Regions from separate parts of the Vreelandella sp. DA03-1M genome, predicted to be linked through region 2. Evidence: predicted binding sites of a transcription regulator. Region 2 holds the regulator's gene; each other region holds the start of a gene.
What was found. Region 2 encodes PhoB, which activates phosphate uptake and scavenging genes when phosphate is short. Its sites were predicted from a motif close to TGTCATANNNNTGTCANA; they were not measured.
Positions count from the first base shown of each region.

Region 1: a site for PhoB is predicted at 1,966-1,983, ahead of ACXUPB_RS14080 (DUF6482 family protein). Genes of this name have one in related genera too.
Region 3: a site for PhoB is predicted at 2,246-2,263, ahead of ugpB (sn-glycerol-3-phosphate ABC transporter substrate-binding protein UgpB). Genes of this name have one in related genera too.

Region 1 covers NZ_CM146798.1:2,996,716-3,001,704, forward strand. The annotation lists gene ACXUPB_RS14070 (cryptochrome/photolyase family protein) at 1-1,131, shown strand, start outside; gene ACXUPB_RS14075 (thiol-disulfide oxidoreductase DCC family protein) at 1,141-1,539, shown strand; gene ACXUPB_RS14080 (DUF6482 family protein) at 1,577-1,879, opposite strand; gene ACXUPB_RS14085 (hypothetical protein) at 2,111-2,404, opposite strand; gene dnaB (replicative DNA helicase) at 2,527-3,915, opposite strand; gene rplI (50S ribosomal protein L9) at 4,218-4,664, opposite strand; gene ACXUPB_RS14100 (hypothetical protein) at 4,680-4,989, opposite strand, start outside.
Region 2 covers NZ_CM146798.1:4,546,119-4,551,107, reverse strand. The annotation lists gene ACXUPB_RS21215 (NAD(P)/FAD-dependent oxidoreductase) at 1-564, opposite strand, end outside; partial or broken gene ACXUPB_RS21210 (chorismate--pyruvate lyase family protein) at 603-1,226, shown strand; gene ubiA (4-hydroxybenzoate octaprenyltransferase) at 1,262-2,155, shown strand; gene phoB (phosphate regulon transcriptional regulator PhoB) at 2,275-2,964, shown strand; gene phoR (phosphate regulon sensor histidine kinase PhoR) at 2,967-4,253, shown strand; gene ACXUPB_RS21190 (hypothetical protein) at 4,564-4,878, shown strand.
Region 3 covers NZ_CM146798.1:209,758-214,746, reverse strand. The annotation lists gene ACXUPB_RS01020 (YchJ family protein) at 1-410, opposite strand, end outside; gene ACXUPB_RS01015 (hypothetical protein) at 596-907, shown strand; gene argE (acetylornithine deacetylase) at 966-2,138, opposite strand; gene ugpB (sn-glycerol-3-phosphate ABC transporter substrate-binding protein UgpB) at 2,370-3,695, shown strand; gene ugpA (sn-glycerol-3-phosphate ABC transporter permease UgpA) at 3,768-4,652, shown strand; gene ugpE (sn-glycerol-3-phosphate ABC transporter permease UgpE) at 4,691-4,989, shown strand, end outside.

The DNA of each region.
Region 1 (4,989 bases), 1.5 Mb from region 2:
TTTTACCGTGAACAGCGTAAGCGTACCGGGTTTCTGATGGAGGGCGATGAGCCCGCTGGCGGTAAGTGGAATTTTGACCATGATAATCGCCAGCCCATCAAGTCAGCGCTTGAATTTCCTGAGCTGCCTCAACACCGCCAGGACAAGCTTACTCAAGACGCTCTGGCCGATGCGGAACGCCACTTTAGTGACCATATGGGCACACTGACGAACTTTAACCTTCCGGTGACCCGCAAGCAGGCATTAGTGGATCTTAAGCACTTTATGCAGCATGGATTGGCTCAGTTTGGCCGCTATCAGGATGCCATCAGCGATTCCGCACCCTATTTGTATCACTCGCGACTCTCTGCCGCGATGAACATCGGCCTACTCTCTCCCCATGAGGTTTGCGAAGCCGCAGAACAGTGTTATTACGCAGGTGATGCCCCGATTAATGCAGTTGAAGGCTTTATCCGTCAAATTCTTGGCTGGCGCGAGTATGTACGTGGGCTCTACTGGACACAGATGCCCAGCTACAAAAGCACCAACCCACTCGGCTTTACGCGTGAACTGCCAACCTTTTATTGGGATGCGAATACCGATATGCGCTGCCTGCAGCGCGCTATTCAAATGACCATCGACAATAGCTACGCCCACCATATTCAACGACTCATGGTCACGGGCAACTTTGCCCTCCTTTGTGGCGTCAAACCGGAAGCTCTGTGCGATTGGTACTTAGCGGTCTACGCCGATGCCAGCGAGTGGGTGGAACTGCCTAATACGCTAGGAATGGTGCTCCATGCCGATGGTGGCTTGATGGGCTCTAAGCCCTACTGCGCCTCGGGTAAATATATCGACAAAATGTCGGATCACTGCCAGCACTGCCGCTACTCGCCAAAACAGGTCATCGGCCCCAACGCCTGCCCTTTCAATAGCCTTTACTGGCATTTCCTTGAAGCCAATGCGGAGCGATTAAATAAAAACCCACGCATGAAGCTAATCTACGGCTCCCTGAGGCGCATGACCGATGAGAAGCGTGAAGCTATTCGCCAGCAGGCTGAAAACTTTTTATCACAACTGGAGACATCACCAGGCTACGGGCAATCCTGCCACACGGCAGGCTATGCAATATCCACAACAGAACGCCAATAAGGAATAACAATGAGCCGCTACTCACCACTGAAGGCATCGCTCCCTGTTACGCTGTTTCATGACGGCCACTGCCCTTTTTGTCAGCAAGAAGTGGCATGGCTTAAAAAGCATCGTCACCAGGAACGCATCGCACTGGTAGATATCCAGGCCAGTGACTTTAACGCTCAGGCGTACGGGCAGGAATTTAATGCGATGATGGGCCAACTACATCTACAAGATAGCCAAGGAGAGTGGTATATCGGGATGGATGCCAGCCGTGCCCTCTATGCAGTGTTGGGCTACCGGCGGCTGGTGAAGATTTCATGCTTACCGGGTGTACGCGGCGTGATGAATGCCGGTTACCGTTATTTTGCCCGTCGTCGAATACGAATCGGGCGGTGGTGGGAAAAGCGTAAAGCTAAGAGTTAACGATTTATACGTGAAGCGTTTGGGTTAGCGCGTAAACTTAAAATACTAACGGCATACGCGATGTAAGCGGCTCGCTGTAATGAGCGTCACGACCAATTACTTCATCGTGCGGCACGTGCTGTACTAAGTAAGCGCGGTGAATGCCAGCCCGTTTGAGTTCCATATAGGCATCATCCAGCGAGCGAAATAGCATTGGCTTAGAACGCTGCATCAGCATATGGCGCTCGCCTTCAACATCTTCCAGCTCAACCTGATAAAAACGGCTACCCGAATGGGTAATCACGCGAATTTCAAAGTTGTCGTGGCTGGCGACAAACTGCTTAAGATCCTTCAGTTCCATGGTTCCCTCCTGTTATTTGTCTATGTCATCAAGTATGGCATCAGGGCACAGCATGACTGCACCCTATGACGTTCCTGTTGCCCTGTTGTTGCAGTGTTGTGACATCCATTAAAAGATAGACGCACAATAGTGGGTTATTCAACAACTGATTTCTTAACCACTAATTTTCAACTGCATTCGAGGGCAATAGCGCAAGAGAGTTCCTGACCGAAGCGTCAAGAAGTCGTTATTTTACTGGTATTCAGAAGGGTCGATGGCTTTGCCAAGTGAATTACGGTCAATCCAGTTGCCGCCTTTGGTCTCTTTGTAGCGAAACACGACCTTATCCCCCACCTTAACGGGCAGCTCTCCATCTTCGGTTTGATAGCTATACTTTTCCCCCTCCACGACCAAATGGTAGCGATAAAGGTCTGGCATACCTAACCATTCTTTGAAAGGCCCTTCACGCTCCAGTGCTTCAAGCTCACCGCGACCTTCTAGCTTAGGAAGACGCTGCCGATTACCGCGCCGAAATCCACCTGCCATTTGCTACTCCCGTTTATTTGCATATCATGGGTGGGGCATTATACGAGCTCGCTCCCCATCCTCAAGTGACTCATCACAAAGCTGGCTTTGAAACCGGTCTTCCCAAACCAGCCTGTAAAAACCTAGTCGCCGAATGCTTGACCGTAGCTATCCGGGGCCAAATCCTCGAAGCGGGTATATTTACCGATAAACGCCATGTGAACGGTGCCGATCGGGCCGTTACGCTGCTTACCAATAATTAACTCCGCGATACCTTGGTTATCGGGGTTATCTGGATTATAGACTTCATCGCGATAAACGAAGGCAATGACGTCCGCGTCCTGCTCAATGGCGCCCGACTCACGCAAATCCGACATGACTGGCCGTTTATTCGGACGCTGCTCCAACGAGCGGTTCAACTGGGAAAGTGCCACGACTGGACAATTAAACTCTTTCGCCAAGCCCTTCAACGAGCGCGAGATTTCAGAAATTTCACCGGTACGGTTTTCATTGAAGCCGGGGATCTGCATTAACTGAAGGTAATCGATCATCACCAGTGCAATATTGCCATGCTCACGCACCACCCGACGCAACCGTGAGCGCATCTCATTTGGCGATAAGGCCGCGGTATCATCGATAAACAGCTGTTTGTCTTTGAGCAGATTGACGGCGGAGGTTAAGCGCGGCCAATCCTCATCTTCCAACTGCCCGGTACGTACGCGGGTTTGGTCAATCCTACCCAGCGATGACAGCATCCTCAGCATCAGGGATTCGGCGGGCATCTCCATAGAGAAGACCATGACCGGCTTGTCGCTGGAAATAACCGCATGCTCAACCAGGTTCATCGCGAAGGTGGTTTTACCCATGGAGGGACGACCTGCAATCACCACCATATCCGACGGCTGGAGACCAGTGGTCATCTCATCCAAGTCACGGAAACCGGTGGAAAGCCCGGTCATTTCACCTTTCAGGTTAAACAGCTCATCAATGCGATCAACGGCTTTGGTCAGCAAATCGCTCATACCGATAGGACCGCCGGTTTTAGGACGCTCCTCGGCAATCTGGAACACTAACCGTTCCGCTTCATTGAGCAATTCATCCGCCGGACGCCCTTGAGGGGAAAAAGCGCTATCGGCGATTTGGTTAGCAGCCCGGATCAATTTACGCAGCGTTGCCCGCTCACGCACGATATCGGCGTAGGCGCGAATATTACTGGCAGAGGGCGTGTTACGCGCAAGCTCGGCCAAAAACGCCAGACCACCAACTGTATCCAAATGATCACGCGCTTCCAGCGCTTCGGAAAGCGTTACCACGTCCAATGGCTGACCGGATTCAGCCAGATGAATCATCACGTTGAACACTAAACGGTGCTCATAACGGTAGAAATCATCCGCCACCAAGCGCTCTGAGACGTTATCCCAGGCTTGGTTATCCAGCATTAGCCCGCCTAATACCGACTGCTCCGCCTCCAGAGAGTGCGGCGGCAGTTTTAGCGCTGCCGTTTCTTTATCAGCAGAAGGCTGGTCCTGCATAGCGAGCTCCTTTAAATACTACAGCGTAGCCAATAATGAAGAGGGGTATCTTAGCCGGAGCGAGGACGTTCGACCACCGACATCACAGCCAATCTAGACATTGTCTGAAAAACACCAAACCGTAATAGACCAGGCGGATTTATGACACTATCCAGCACTACCGTCTTGCAGCACAGGCGTCAGAAATAACAAAAGGCGCGGGTTTCCCCGCGCCTTTTGAGGCGTTCGTGCCAGTACAGTGAGTGACCAAGCACTAAATACTTACTTGGCACTTATCTCGTACTTAAGTAGCACTTACTTAATTACTCTGCAACTACTACTACACGTACAGTCGTATTCACTTCAGCGTGCAAGTGAATAGCAATGTCGTATTCGCCAGTTTGGCGAATCGGCCCTGTCGGCATACGCACTTCGCTCTTGGCAATATCGATGCCAGCAGAGGAAATGGCGTCAGCCAGGTCACGCGGACCAATAGAACCGAACAGCTTGCCTTCGTCGCCTGCTTTGGAAACCAAAGACAGCTCGATGTCGTTTAGCTGCTCAGCGCGCACTTCGGCTTCTGCCTTGCGCTCAGCGGCTTGCGCTTCGAGCTCAGCACGCTGTGCTTCAAACGCTTCGATGTTGTCTTTGGTGGCCGGTACGGCTAAGCCGTAAGGCACCAAGTAGTTACGACCATAACCAGGCTTCACGGTGACTTTGTCACCCAGGCCGCCCAGCTTACCAATGTTGTCGAGCAGAATGACTTCCATCTCGTAAACCTCTTGTCAGTTGCTGCGGGCAAGGCGTGCGCGAACGTTCGCGAATGTATCAATCAGCCCCAACAGCAGCACAATGAGAATCGTGGGCCAGGTCGTGATTAGCAGCACATAAAATGCTACCAGCCACAGCCCGTTCATCCCCTTTATTCCAATAAACCCATGCACTAACGCAACGCCAGCTACCAACAGCGGAATCCAACCAAGCATCGCCAGCGCGTGTGCGCCCAGCAGCATGCCTATCACTCCAATGACGACCAATACGGCCAGCTCTTTGGGTGTTAAGCGTAGTGCATGAAACTCTTCGCGAAAGCCACCT
Region 2 (4,989 bases):
TCCGGCGTGCAGGTCATTAGCAAATTCACAGCCGACCAGCCCGGCGCCAACAATCGCCACCCTTGCTGGGCCCTGGCCTAACGCCTGATAAAAGCGTCGGTAGTCGTCTAGGTCATTAATGGTGAAGCAGCGTGGTGCTACGCTGGGGTTGATGCTGAACGGCATCCTGGGCGCAGCGCCGGTGGCTAATACCAGTGTTTCGTAGCTTAGTTTTTCAGAGCTTAGTTTTTCATAGTTGGGCGCTTGTCCAACGTCGAGAAGAAGTGTCCGGTTATCCACATCCAGTGCCGCCACGAGGGTGTGGGTAATGATGCGTGCGTTTAACTCATCCCCCAGTTCGGCAGCGTTTCGCTGGGCCAGTTTGTCGGGCGCTAGGCCTTTAGCGAAGCCGGTGGAGAGTAACGGTTTGCTGTAATCGTCACCGCTGTCAGCACTAATCAACGTGATTGAACGCTGGTCACCGAGACGGCGTAGTGCCCGGGCTAAGCCAATCCCGGCCATTCCCGTGCCAATAATGACCAGCGCAGCGTGGGATGAAGAGAGCTCTGGTTGTGAGGTGGGCATGCAGACACCAAAAAAGTCGCTGAAACAAAAGCCTGTTAGTGCTGCATGTTACACTAGTCGATCCGTTTATTGCCCTGGAGAACTTGGTGACGCCTGCAGCTTTTCGGCAAACTTCTCTCTTTTCGAGCTGGCGTCCCGTTGCTGCGGCGCGGCCTGCCATGAGCCCTTCCTGGTGGCAGTGGGTTGCTTCTACCGACTCGTTAACCGCCCGCTTAATAACCGCTGGTGGTGAGAAACCGTTTCGGGTGCGGCTGCTACGCCAGGGCGTCGGCTGGCCGCGAGAGGAAGAGGCACGGGCGTTGGGCATTGCTCCCAAGCGCTACGCATGGCTGCGTGAAGTCGCGCTGTGCTTAGATGAAACGCCTTGGGTGGTGGCGCGCTCCGTCGCTCCGCTTACTCAGTTAAAGGGCCAGCGTTTGGAAGGGTTAGGTGAGCGCTCGCTAGGCAGTTGGTGATTTCGTCAGCCAGGTTTACTTCGCGGGCCGCTTGAAGCCACTACCCAATCCCCCTTATTTGCTCGTATGAACGGTATCGAAAGTGACTGTACCTGGGGCCGACGTTCAGTGTTTTATCACGGCGGTAATCACGGTGGGTTGTCGTTGTTGGTGCAAGAGTATTTTTTGCGTGCGATGGCGGATGACCTTGATCTGCCATCGCGCTAGGCTAGCGCCTGCATCTTATTTTTCGTGAGGTAAGCATGGATCGTTCACTGTTGCGGCCGAAGGGATGGGCTCGCGTGGCAGATTTTATACAGCTGATGCGTTTGGATCGACCCATTGGCACTTGGCTGTTGATGTGGCCGACGCTTTGGGCGCTGTGGATTGCCGCTGAAGGGGTACCCGGCCGTGATGTGCTGCTGATTTTTGTGGCCGGTGTTTACGTCATGCGCGCGGCTGGCTGCGTGGTGAACGATTATGCAGATCGCCATTTCGATGGCCATGTGAAACGCACTAAGCATCGCCCGCTCGCCACCGGTCGAATCAGCGAAACCGAGGCTCAATTGCTGTTTATTGGTTTGGTGGCCGCAGCGTTTATTCTGGTGCTACTGACGAATTGGTTTACGGTGCTGCTCTCGCTGGGCGGGGTATTTCTGGCAGTTATTTACCCGTTCATGAAGCGTTATACCCATTTTCCCCAGGTGGTGCTGGGGGCGGCATTCTCATGGGCAATTCCAATGGCCTTTGGCGCCGTGCTGGGCCATGTGCCGTTGGAAGCGTGGCTGCTTTTCTGTGCAAACGTGCTATGGACGGTGGCGTACGACACGCAATACGCCATGGTCGATCGCGACGATGATTTAAAAATTGGCATTAAATCGACAGCCGTGCTGTTTGGCAACGCGGACCGCCTGATAATCGGCCTGCTTCAGGTAGCCACCCTGGGGTTGCTGGCCTGGGTAGGCTGGCGGGTCGGGTTAGGTGGGTTCTTTTGGCTAGGGCTCGCTGCAATGGCGGCGACTTTCCTGCATCAGCAGCACTTAATTCGTTATCAGGAGCGGGATCCCTGTTTCCAGGCGTTTCTGAATAATCACTGGTCGGGGCTGCTGATTTTTGCTGGTATTGCGCTAAGTTGGTGGCCTGCGGTGGGTCAGTAACTGTCATTGTCATGTAACTGTCATCAAGTCATGGTGTTATCGTCACTGACATGTCATTGAACTGTTTTTTTGGACTGTTTTCTTTGAACTGGCTTTTTTGCACACCGTGAGGCTCTGGTATGACCGCCAAAACCGTTCTGATTGTCGATGATGAATCGTCGATTCGCGAGATGATCGCGGTAGCGCTGGAAATGGCTGACTACCGTGTGCTCGAAGCAGATAACGCCCAGGATGCTCACGCCATGGTGGTTGACCACCAACCTGATTTATTGCTGCTTGACTGGATGATGCCTGGCACCAGCGGTATTGAGCTGGCTAGGCGTTTGAAGCGCGAAGAAGCCACCGCTGAGATCCCCATTATCATGCTCACCGCTAAAGGCGAAGAGGATAATAAGATCCAAGGGCTTGAAGCCGGTGCCGATGACTATATCACCAAGCCCTTTTCGCCCCGCGAATTGGTGGCACGGTTAAAAGCAGTGCTGCGCCGCGCGACACCGCGTGGCGTTGAAGATCCGATTGAGATTAATGGCCTGTTGCTTGATCCGGTTAGCCACCGGGTAAGCGCTCACGGCAAAGCGCTAGAAATGGGCCCGACCGAGTATCGTCTTCTGCAGTTTTTTATGACCCATCAAGAGCGCGCTTACACACGTAGCCAACTGCTTGACCAAGTATGGGGTGGTAATGTGTATGTCGAAGAGCGTACTGTCGATGTGCATATTCGACGCTTACGAAAAGCGCTGGGAGATGTGCATCAAAACCTGATTCAAACGGTTCGGGGTACCGGATACCGTTTCTCTGCACGGGTGTAAATGTGCGCCTATGGAGTCGTGAACTGTGGCGTCTAGCGTGGCTGGCCACACTGGGTACTTGCTTAGGCTGGTTATTGGGCTCAGCAGGGCTAGGGCTTGCGGCAGGGCTTGCTGTATGTCTGTTTTATCACTTGCGGCAGCTACGCGAACTTTATTTATGGCTAACCCTACATCCTCACGATGAGCCGCCTGCCGCTCACGGTATGTGGGGTGAATTGTTTGATCGTTTATACCGCTATCAGAAAAGCCAGCGTATAACGCAAAGTCGGCTGCGTGCTACTTTGGCCCGTATTCAAGAGTCGTCTGAAGCGATGCGTGACAGTGTGGTCATGCTCGACCGCCACGGTGATCTAGAGTGGTGGAACAGCGCTGCAACGAACATGCTAGGGCTACAAACTGCCCATGATCGTGGTCAGCACATTACCAACCTACTGCGCGAGCCAAGTTTCATCCGCTACTTCAATGCGCGGGAGTATGGCGAGCCGTTAACGCTGACATCGCCGATTGACGAGCGTCGAATCCTGCAGTATCAAATTACCCTGTACGGTGACGATGAACGGCTGGTAATGGCCCGGGATATCACGCGCTTGCACCGCCTGGAACAGATGCGGCGCGACTTTGTTGCCAACGTCTCTCACGAGCTTCGCACGCCGCTAACCGTCCTTTCCGGCTATCTGGAAACCTACAGCGATATTGCTGACCAGTTACCGCCGCGTTTGGGCAAAAGCATCAACCAGATGCAGGAACAGACGCAGCGAATGCAAAACCTGGTCAATGATCTATTGCTGCTCTCCCGGTTGGAAATCGACCAGGGGGGGAAAGATCACCAACCGTTGTCGCTAGGGCCTATGCTACAAAGCATTTGTGATGATGCGCTGGCGCTGTCGAATCAGCGTCATACCATTACTGTCGCGCTTGAAAGCGATGCACGCCTGCTGGGTAGTGAGCAGGAGATTCGTAGCGCCATCTCTAATCTCGCTTTCAATGCCGTTCGCTATACGCCAGCAGGTAGCCACATCACATTACGCTGGAAAGCTAGCGCGACTGGTGGCGGCTGTATCGATGTGGAAGACAATGGTGAAGGGATTGATCCTGTCCATATTCCCCGACTAACCGAACGTTTTTACCGTGTCGACAAAGGCCGCAGCACCGCAACTGGCGGCACTGGCTTAGGCTTGGCAATCGTCAAGCACGTACTATTACGCCACGATGCGCAATTACAGATTGAATCCCACCCGGGTAAAGGGGCGCTTTTTCGCTGCTCATTTCCCGCTTCACGTCTTGTATAGGTCTCAGTAAGCGACCTTTCGCACCATACCTGTAAAGGTGTGCAATATTGGCATGTGAGGTTGGTAAGAGTTTACTCATGTGCCATTTTTATACAGTTTTTAGGCTTGGTATTTCGATATTAACAGAGTGCTATAGCTTAACTGGTTTTAGTTAACTCATTGATTTTTATTTATTTAATTTTATTTTTTTTGTTTTTGGCATGCCCGCTGCATTGTTAAAAATAAGGAAGACGACCGCAGGAAATGCTGGCTTGTATATAAGCCCTTCTTTCTTAACCAAGCGGTAATAAACAGCGATCGGAGGTGGAATATGATGTCCAAGGATTTACTCAAGAAAGCTGGCATTTTAGGTGTATCTTTTGGTTTGATGGCAAGCCCGTTAGCCTTTGCTCAAACAGATGAAAATTCAGCTATTGATGAAAATCAGGGAATTACAGCTGAAGAGCAACCAATGGATCCCCAAGGTACTGATAGTTCAGACGGTCATGATACTAAAGACATGACTAACGATTTAACCCATGACGAAGGTGATAGAGCCAGCGACATGGATCCTCAGTCAAGCGGTCATTCAGATGACGCTGAGTATGACGACGATGAGCTTGTAGAAGAAAACAGCGGTAGCTAATTGTTAATTATCATTTAGATATCAAAGAGCATCTTTTCAACGGATGAAAAGGTAATTGACAGGATGTTACAAAGGCAAGGATGCTTTTCAGGTTCAAGGATGAATCACTAG
Region 3 (4,989 bases), 370 kb from region 2:
GGTTTTAGTCGGGTAAGCGTGGGGGTGCCATTCACATACCACCAGCGCTGCTGCTCGTGCACGAACCGGGATACCTCTTCCAATACATGCCAGCGTTTCCGCCCATGCCCTCGTTCATAGAAAAATGCCCGAAAATGCACCTGACCACTCTCCGCAAGCGCTGGCTCGGCGCTCACAATCACCAGTCTCTTCCACTTGGTTTCAGGATCAGGCGCAAGCTCTGCGGGCCGTGTGGTGGGGTGCCACGTGGCCAACAGATAGTCGCTTAAGCCCAATGCAAAGGCCGAATAGCGCGAGCGCATTAGCGCTTCAGGCGTCGGCGCGACGCCACCTTGATGGTAACGGCCACAGCAGTTATCCAGCATTAATTCGCTATCACAGGGGCAACTTACATTAGTCGTTCGGGTCATAATAAGGCTCACTAGCTACACTCTACCTAGCCTAACCGATACGCCCTATGCGCGTCGCCCGACGTGTATCAGTTTTGTTTCGATATTCTCCCTGCATTAGGTATATAGTGGTGGGGCAACATATTCAGACGACGGAGTACGAATCACGATTGATCATTCTTTCCAAATTTTTTGGAGGTTCTCCTATGAAGGTATTTAAACCGGAATGGCAGTGCACGTTTAGCGTAAACGAAGGCGCGGAAGAATCAGCAACTTGGAAAGAGAAAATCGCGTGGCGGCTCAGGGGAGTTGCGGATCGACTGGAAGGCGGCGGGCGCACGGTAAAAATCGATTACCGCGTGACGCCAGCCGTTAGCCCACAGGAAGTGGACACTTGCTTAGGCAAGGGCTTCGAAGTAACTCAGCGCCTGTTGACGCAGTTAGCCCAACAGCAGGCGTGCGAAGATGTGATGCGCCATGCAAAAGCTGAGCTGTTTGAACAACATCCTCAGCACTGAAATGGTAACGCCAAACATCCCACCCCTTTAACCGGGTGGGATTTTTATTGGGTGACCATTAACTTCCTTCAGCAGGCCTTTCGAGCGCCTTACCCATTTTGGTTAGAAAATCCTCGCACGCTTCGAGCTGTTCAATATCGATATACTCATCGGGCTGATGCGCCTGGGCAATGCTGCCAGGACCGAGAATAATGGTTTGTAAGCCCTGGCCCTGGAACTGCCCTGCTTCTGTAGCGTAAGCCACCGCATGGTCGCAGCACCCTGCTGGCAAATGGTCTTTGGCTAAGCGAAGCACCTGGTCGTTATCGCGGTCGGCCAAGCCCGGCACTGTCACGTTTAGCGGCTCAGTGGTGATGTCAACGTGCTTACCTTTGGCCTTAAGTTCGCCGGTTAGCTGTTCACAAAACGTTTCAAAGCGCGCGTATATCTCATCGAAGGTGTCGGTCGGCAGGTGGCGAATTTCCCACTCGAACTGACACTCCCGCGCCATAATATTGATGGCCGTTCCGCCTTTGATTTTACCCACATGTAGGCTGGTGTGAGGCACGTTAAAGGCTTCATCAACTCGCCCCTCTTCGACCAACGCCGCCATGGTGTCTTCAATAAAGGTGACGAGCCTTGCCGCCACGTGAATGGCTGAGGTGCCTTGATTCACTTGGCTGCTATGAGCTTCCTGGCCAGTCACCGTAGTGCGCAGGTTGGTAGCGCCTTTCTGCGCGACCACAGGTTGCATACTGGTGGGCTCGCCAACAATCACATGGGCGGTGGTGGAGTAGTGCTCGTAAAAGCGTTTAATCAGGCTGGGCGCACCCACGCAGCCGATCTCTTCATCGTAAGAGAAGCCAAGATAAATGGGCTGCTGCAGAGGCGCTTTCGCCCAATTAGGCACCATCGACAAGACACAGGCGATAAAACCTTTCATATCGCAGGTACCCCGCCCGTAGAGCCGCCCATCATTACCGTCGCGCAGGGTAAAGGGATCGCTCGACCAAGGCTGCCCTGCCACCGGCACCACATCGGTATGCCCAGAAAGCATCACCCCACCTGGCGCGTCTGGGCCGACCCTGGCGATCAAATTGGCCTTGGTGCCGCAGGGGCTCATCACCCGCTCGGCGCTAACGCCAACCTCGGCCAAATAGCCTTCAATATACTCAATCAGCGCCAAATTGGATTCGCTGGAGGTGGTGTCAAAGGCAACCAGTTTTTCGAGTAGAGCGATAGCGTCAGGCATTATGTTCTCTTTCCAAAATAGCTTTTCAGCAACAGCTTTTTAAAAGTAGCTTACCGCTAACCCTAACACCCCTCAGACTCTTCGCCTACTCTGCCCGGCACGCCAGCTGTCATCTTGTATTCACCTTGCCTTCATCAAAACGTCACCGTCACTTTCTACTGTTCAGTGCATCCAAAAATCTTAACAACCGCACTGCATGCCTGACTGAGTTCGGACCCACAAGGAGCTGTTATGTCACGTTTTACACTGCACGCGCTTGCTGTTGGGGTGGCGACTGCCAGCCTAAGTCTATCCGCCCAGGCCGCCACGGAAATTAGCTGGTGGCACGCCATGGGCGGCCAGCTCGGTGAAATCCTTGAAGGCATCACCGAGGATTTTAACCAGTCCCAAGACGAGTACCAGGTCACGCCCAGCTACCGCGGCACCTATGCCGAAACCATGACCGGTGCCATTGCCGCTTTCCGTGCAAACGAACAGCCACATATCCTGCAGGTATTTGAAGTTGGTACCGGCACCATGATGAACGCCAAAGGCGCCATCTATCCGGTATATGAACTAATGGAAGAGCACGGTCGCGCTTTCAATAATGAGGCCTTCCTGCCCGCCGTGGTCGGTTATTACACCGATACCAATGGCAACATGCTCTCTTTCCCGTTCAACTCTTCTACGCCGATTATGTACTACAACCGCGACGTATTTGAGGAAGCGGGCCTCGATCCTGAACAGCCGCCCGAAACGTGGGAAGCGCTGGCAGAAGCCTCTCGTCAAATCGTCGAATCCGGGGCGGCTAGCTGCGGTTTCACGTCGTCTTGGCCTAGCTGGGTAATGCTGGAAAACTTCTCCGCCATGCATAACTCGCCGCTCGGCACATTGGAAAACGGTTTTGGCGGCATGGAAACCGAGCTAAATTTCAACAATGAGCTGGTCGCCCGTCATTGGGATAACCTACACGATTGGCAGGAAGAGAACATTTACCGCTGGGCTGGCCCCGGCACCGGCCCGGATTCCGAGCCGATGTTCTATTCTCAGGACTGTGCGATTTTCTTTGGCTCTTCTGCTTCCCGCGCCGATGTCGCCGCCAACTCAGAATTTGAAGTCGGCTTTGGCATGCAACCCTACTACGACGACGTAGAAGGCGCACCGCAGAACTCGATCATCGGTGGCGCTACGCTTTGGGCACTTCAAGGCCACAGCGATGATGAGTATGCAGCCGTTGCCGCTTTCTTTGAGTACCTCTCTCAGCCTGAAGTACAGGCAGAGTGGCATCAGCAAACAGGCTATTTGCCAATTACCCAAGCCGCTTGGGATTTGAGTGAAGAGCAAGGCTACTACGAAGAGAACCCCGGTGCGGATATTTCTCTGCAGCAAATGACGCTCAACGAGCCGACCGAGAACTCGAAAGGCCTTCGTTTTGGCAACTTCGTACAGATTCGCGACATCATTTCCGAAGAGATGGAAGCCGTGATGACCGGTGGTAAATCGGGTCAGGAAGCCGCAGACGACGCGGTAGAGCGCGGCAATGCGCTGCTGCGTGACTTTGAATCCGCCAACCAGTAAATAAGCACTTACTTCGCCGCCGACCCTCTTGGGTCGGCGGCGAAGTTATTTTGATAGGTTGAAGAGCTGCCCATGCAAACTAAACGCATGACGTTTCCGGGGCGATGGATGCCTTTTGCGCTATTGGCGCCCCAGGTGATTGTGACGCTGATCTTTTTTATCTGGCCGGCGGGCCAGGCGCTGTACCAATCGCTACTGCGTGAAGACGCTTTTGGGCTGCGCTCTACGTTTGTGGGCCTGGAAAACTTTGTCCGTCTATTTCGCGACGGTAGCTACCTCAACTCGATGTCGGTGACCGCCATATTCGCTGTTGGCACCACGCTGGTATCAATGTCGGTGGCGCTACTGCTGGGTAGCACTGTGAACCGGATGATTCGTTCACGCAGCACCTACACCACGCTCCTCGTTTGGCCCTACGCTATTGCGCCTGCGATTGCCGGTGTTTTGTGGTGGTTTATCTTCAACCCTTCCATCGGCATCGTGCCCTATATGCTGGAAATGGTCGGTTACCAGTGGAACCACCGAAACTCGGGGAGCGACGCCATGCTGCTGGTCATTCTTGCCGCAGCCTGGAAGCAGATCTCTTACAACTTTCTGTTCTTTTTGGCGGGTCTACAGTCTATTCCGCAATCGCTCATTGAGGCAGCCTCAATTGATGGCGCCAGCCCTATCAAGCGATTCTGGACGATCATTTTCCCACTGCTTTCGCCCACGACCTTCTTCTTGATGGTGGTTAACGTGGTATACGCCATGTTCGACACCTTCGGCATTATCCACGCCACTACCCAAGGCGGACCGGCTCAGTCGACCAATATCTTGGTGTACAAGGTCTACGCCGATGGCTTTGTAGGCCTCAATTTGGGTTCTTCCGCAGCTCAGTCGGTGATTCTCATGGTGATTGTAGTGGTGCTCACTGTGATTCAGTTCCGCTTTATTGAGCGGCGCGTGAACTATTAACAAACGTACTATTAAATCGGCCTCGTTGGAGTGTTGTCATGGTTGAAAATCGCCCATGGGCCAATTTTTTCGCCCATACCGTGTTAATCATCGGCGTCGCGCTGGTGGTCTTTCCGGTTTATATCGCCCTGGTGGCCTCGACCCAGGCGCCGGGTGAGTTAATGCGTGGCACCCTACCGCTGCTGCCCGGCAGCCATGGAATCGAAAACTATACCCAGATGTGGCAATCGGGCATATCGTCAGCGAACTCCCCGCCTGCCGCGCTGATGCTTTGGAACAGCTTTGTGATGGCCATGGCCATCACCGTGGGAAAGCTGTCCATTTCGCTACTTTCCGC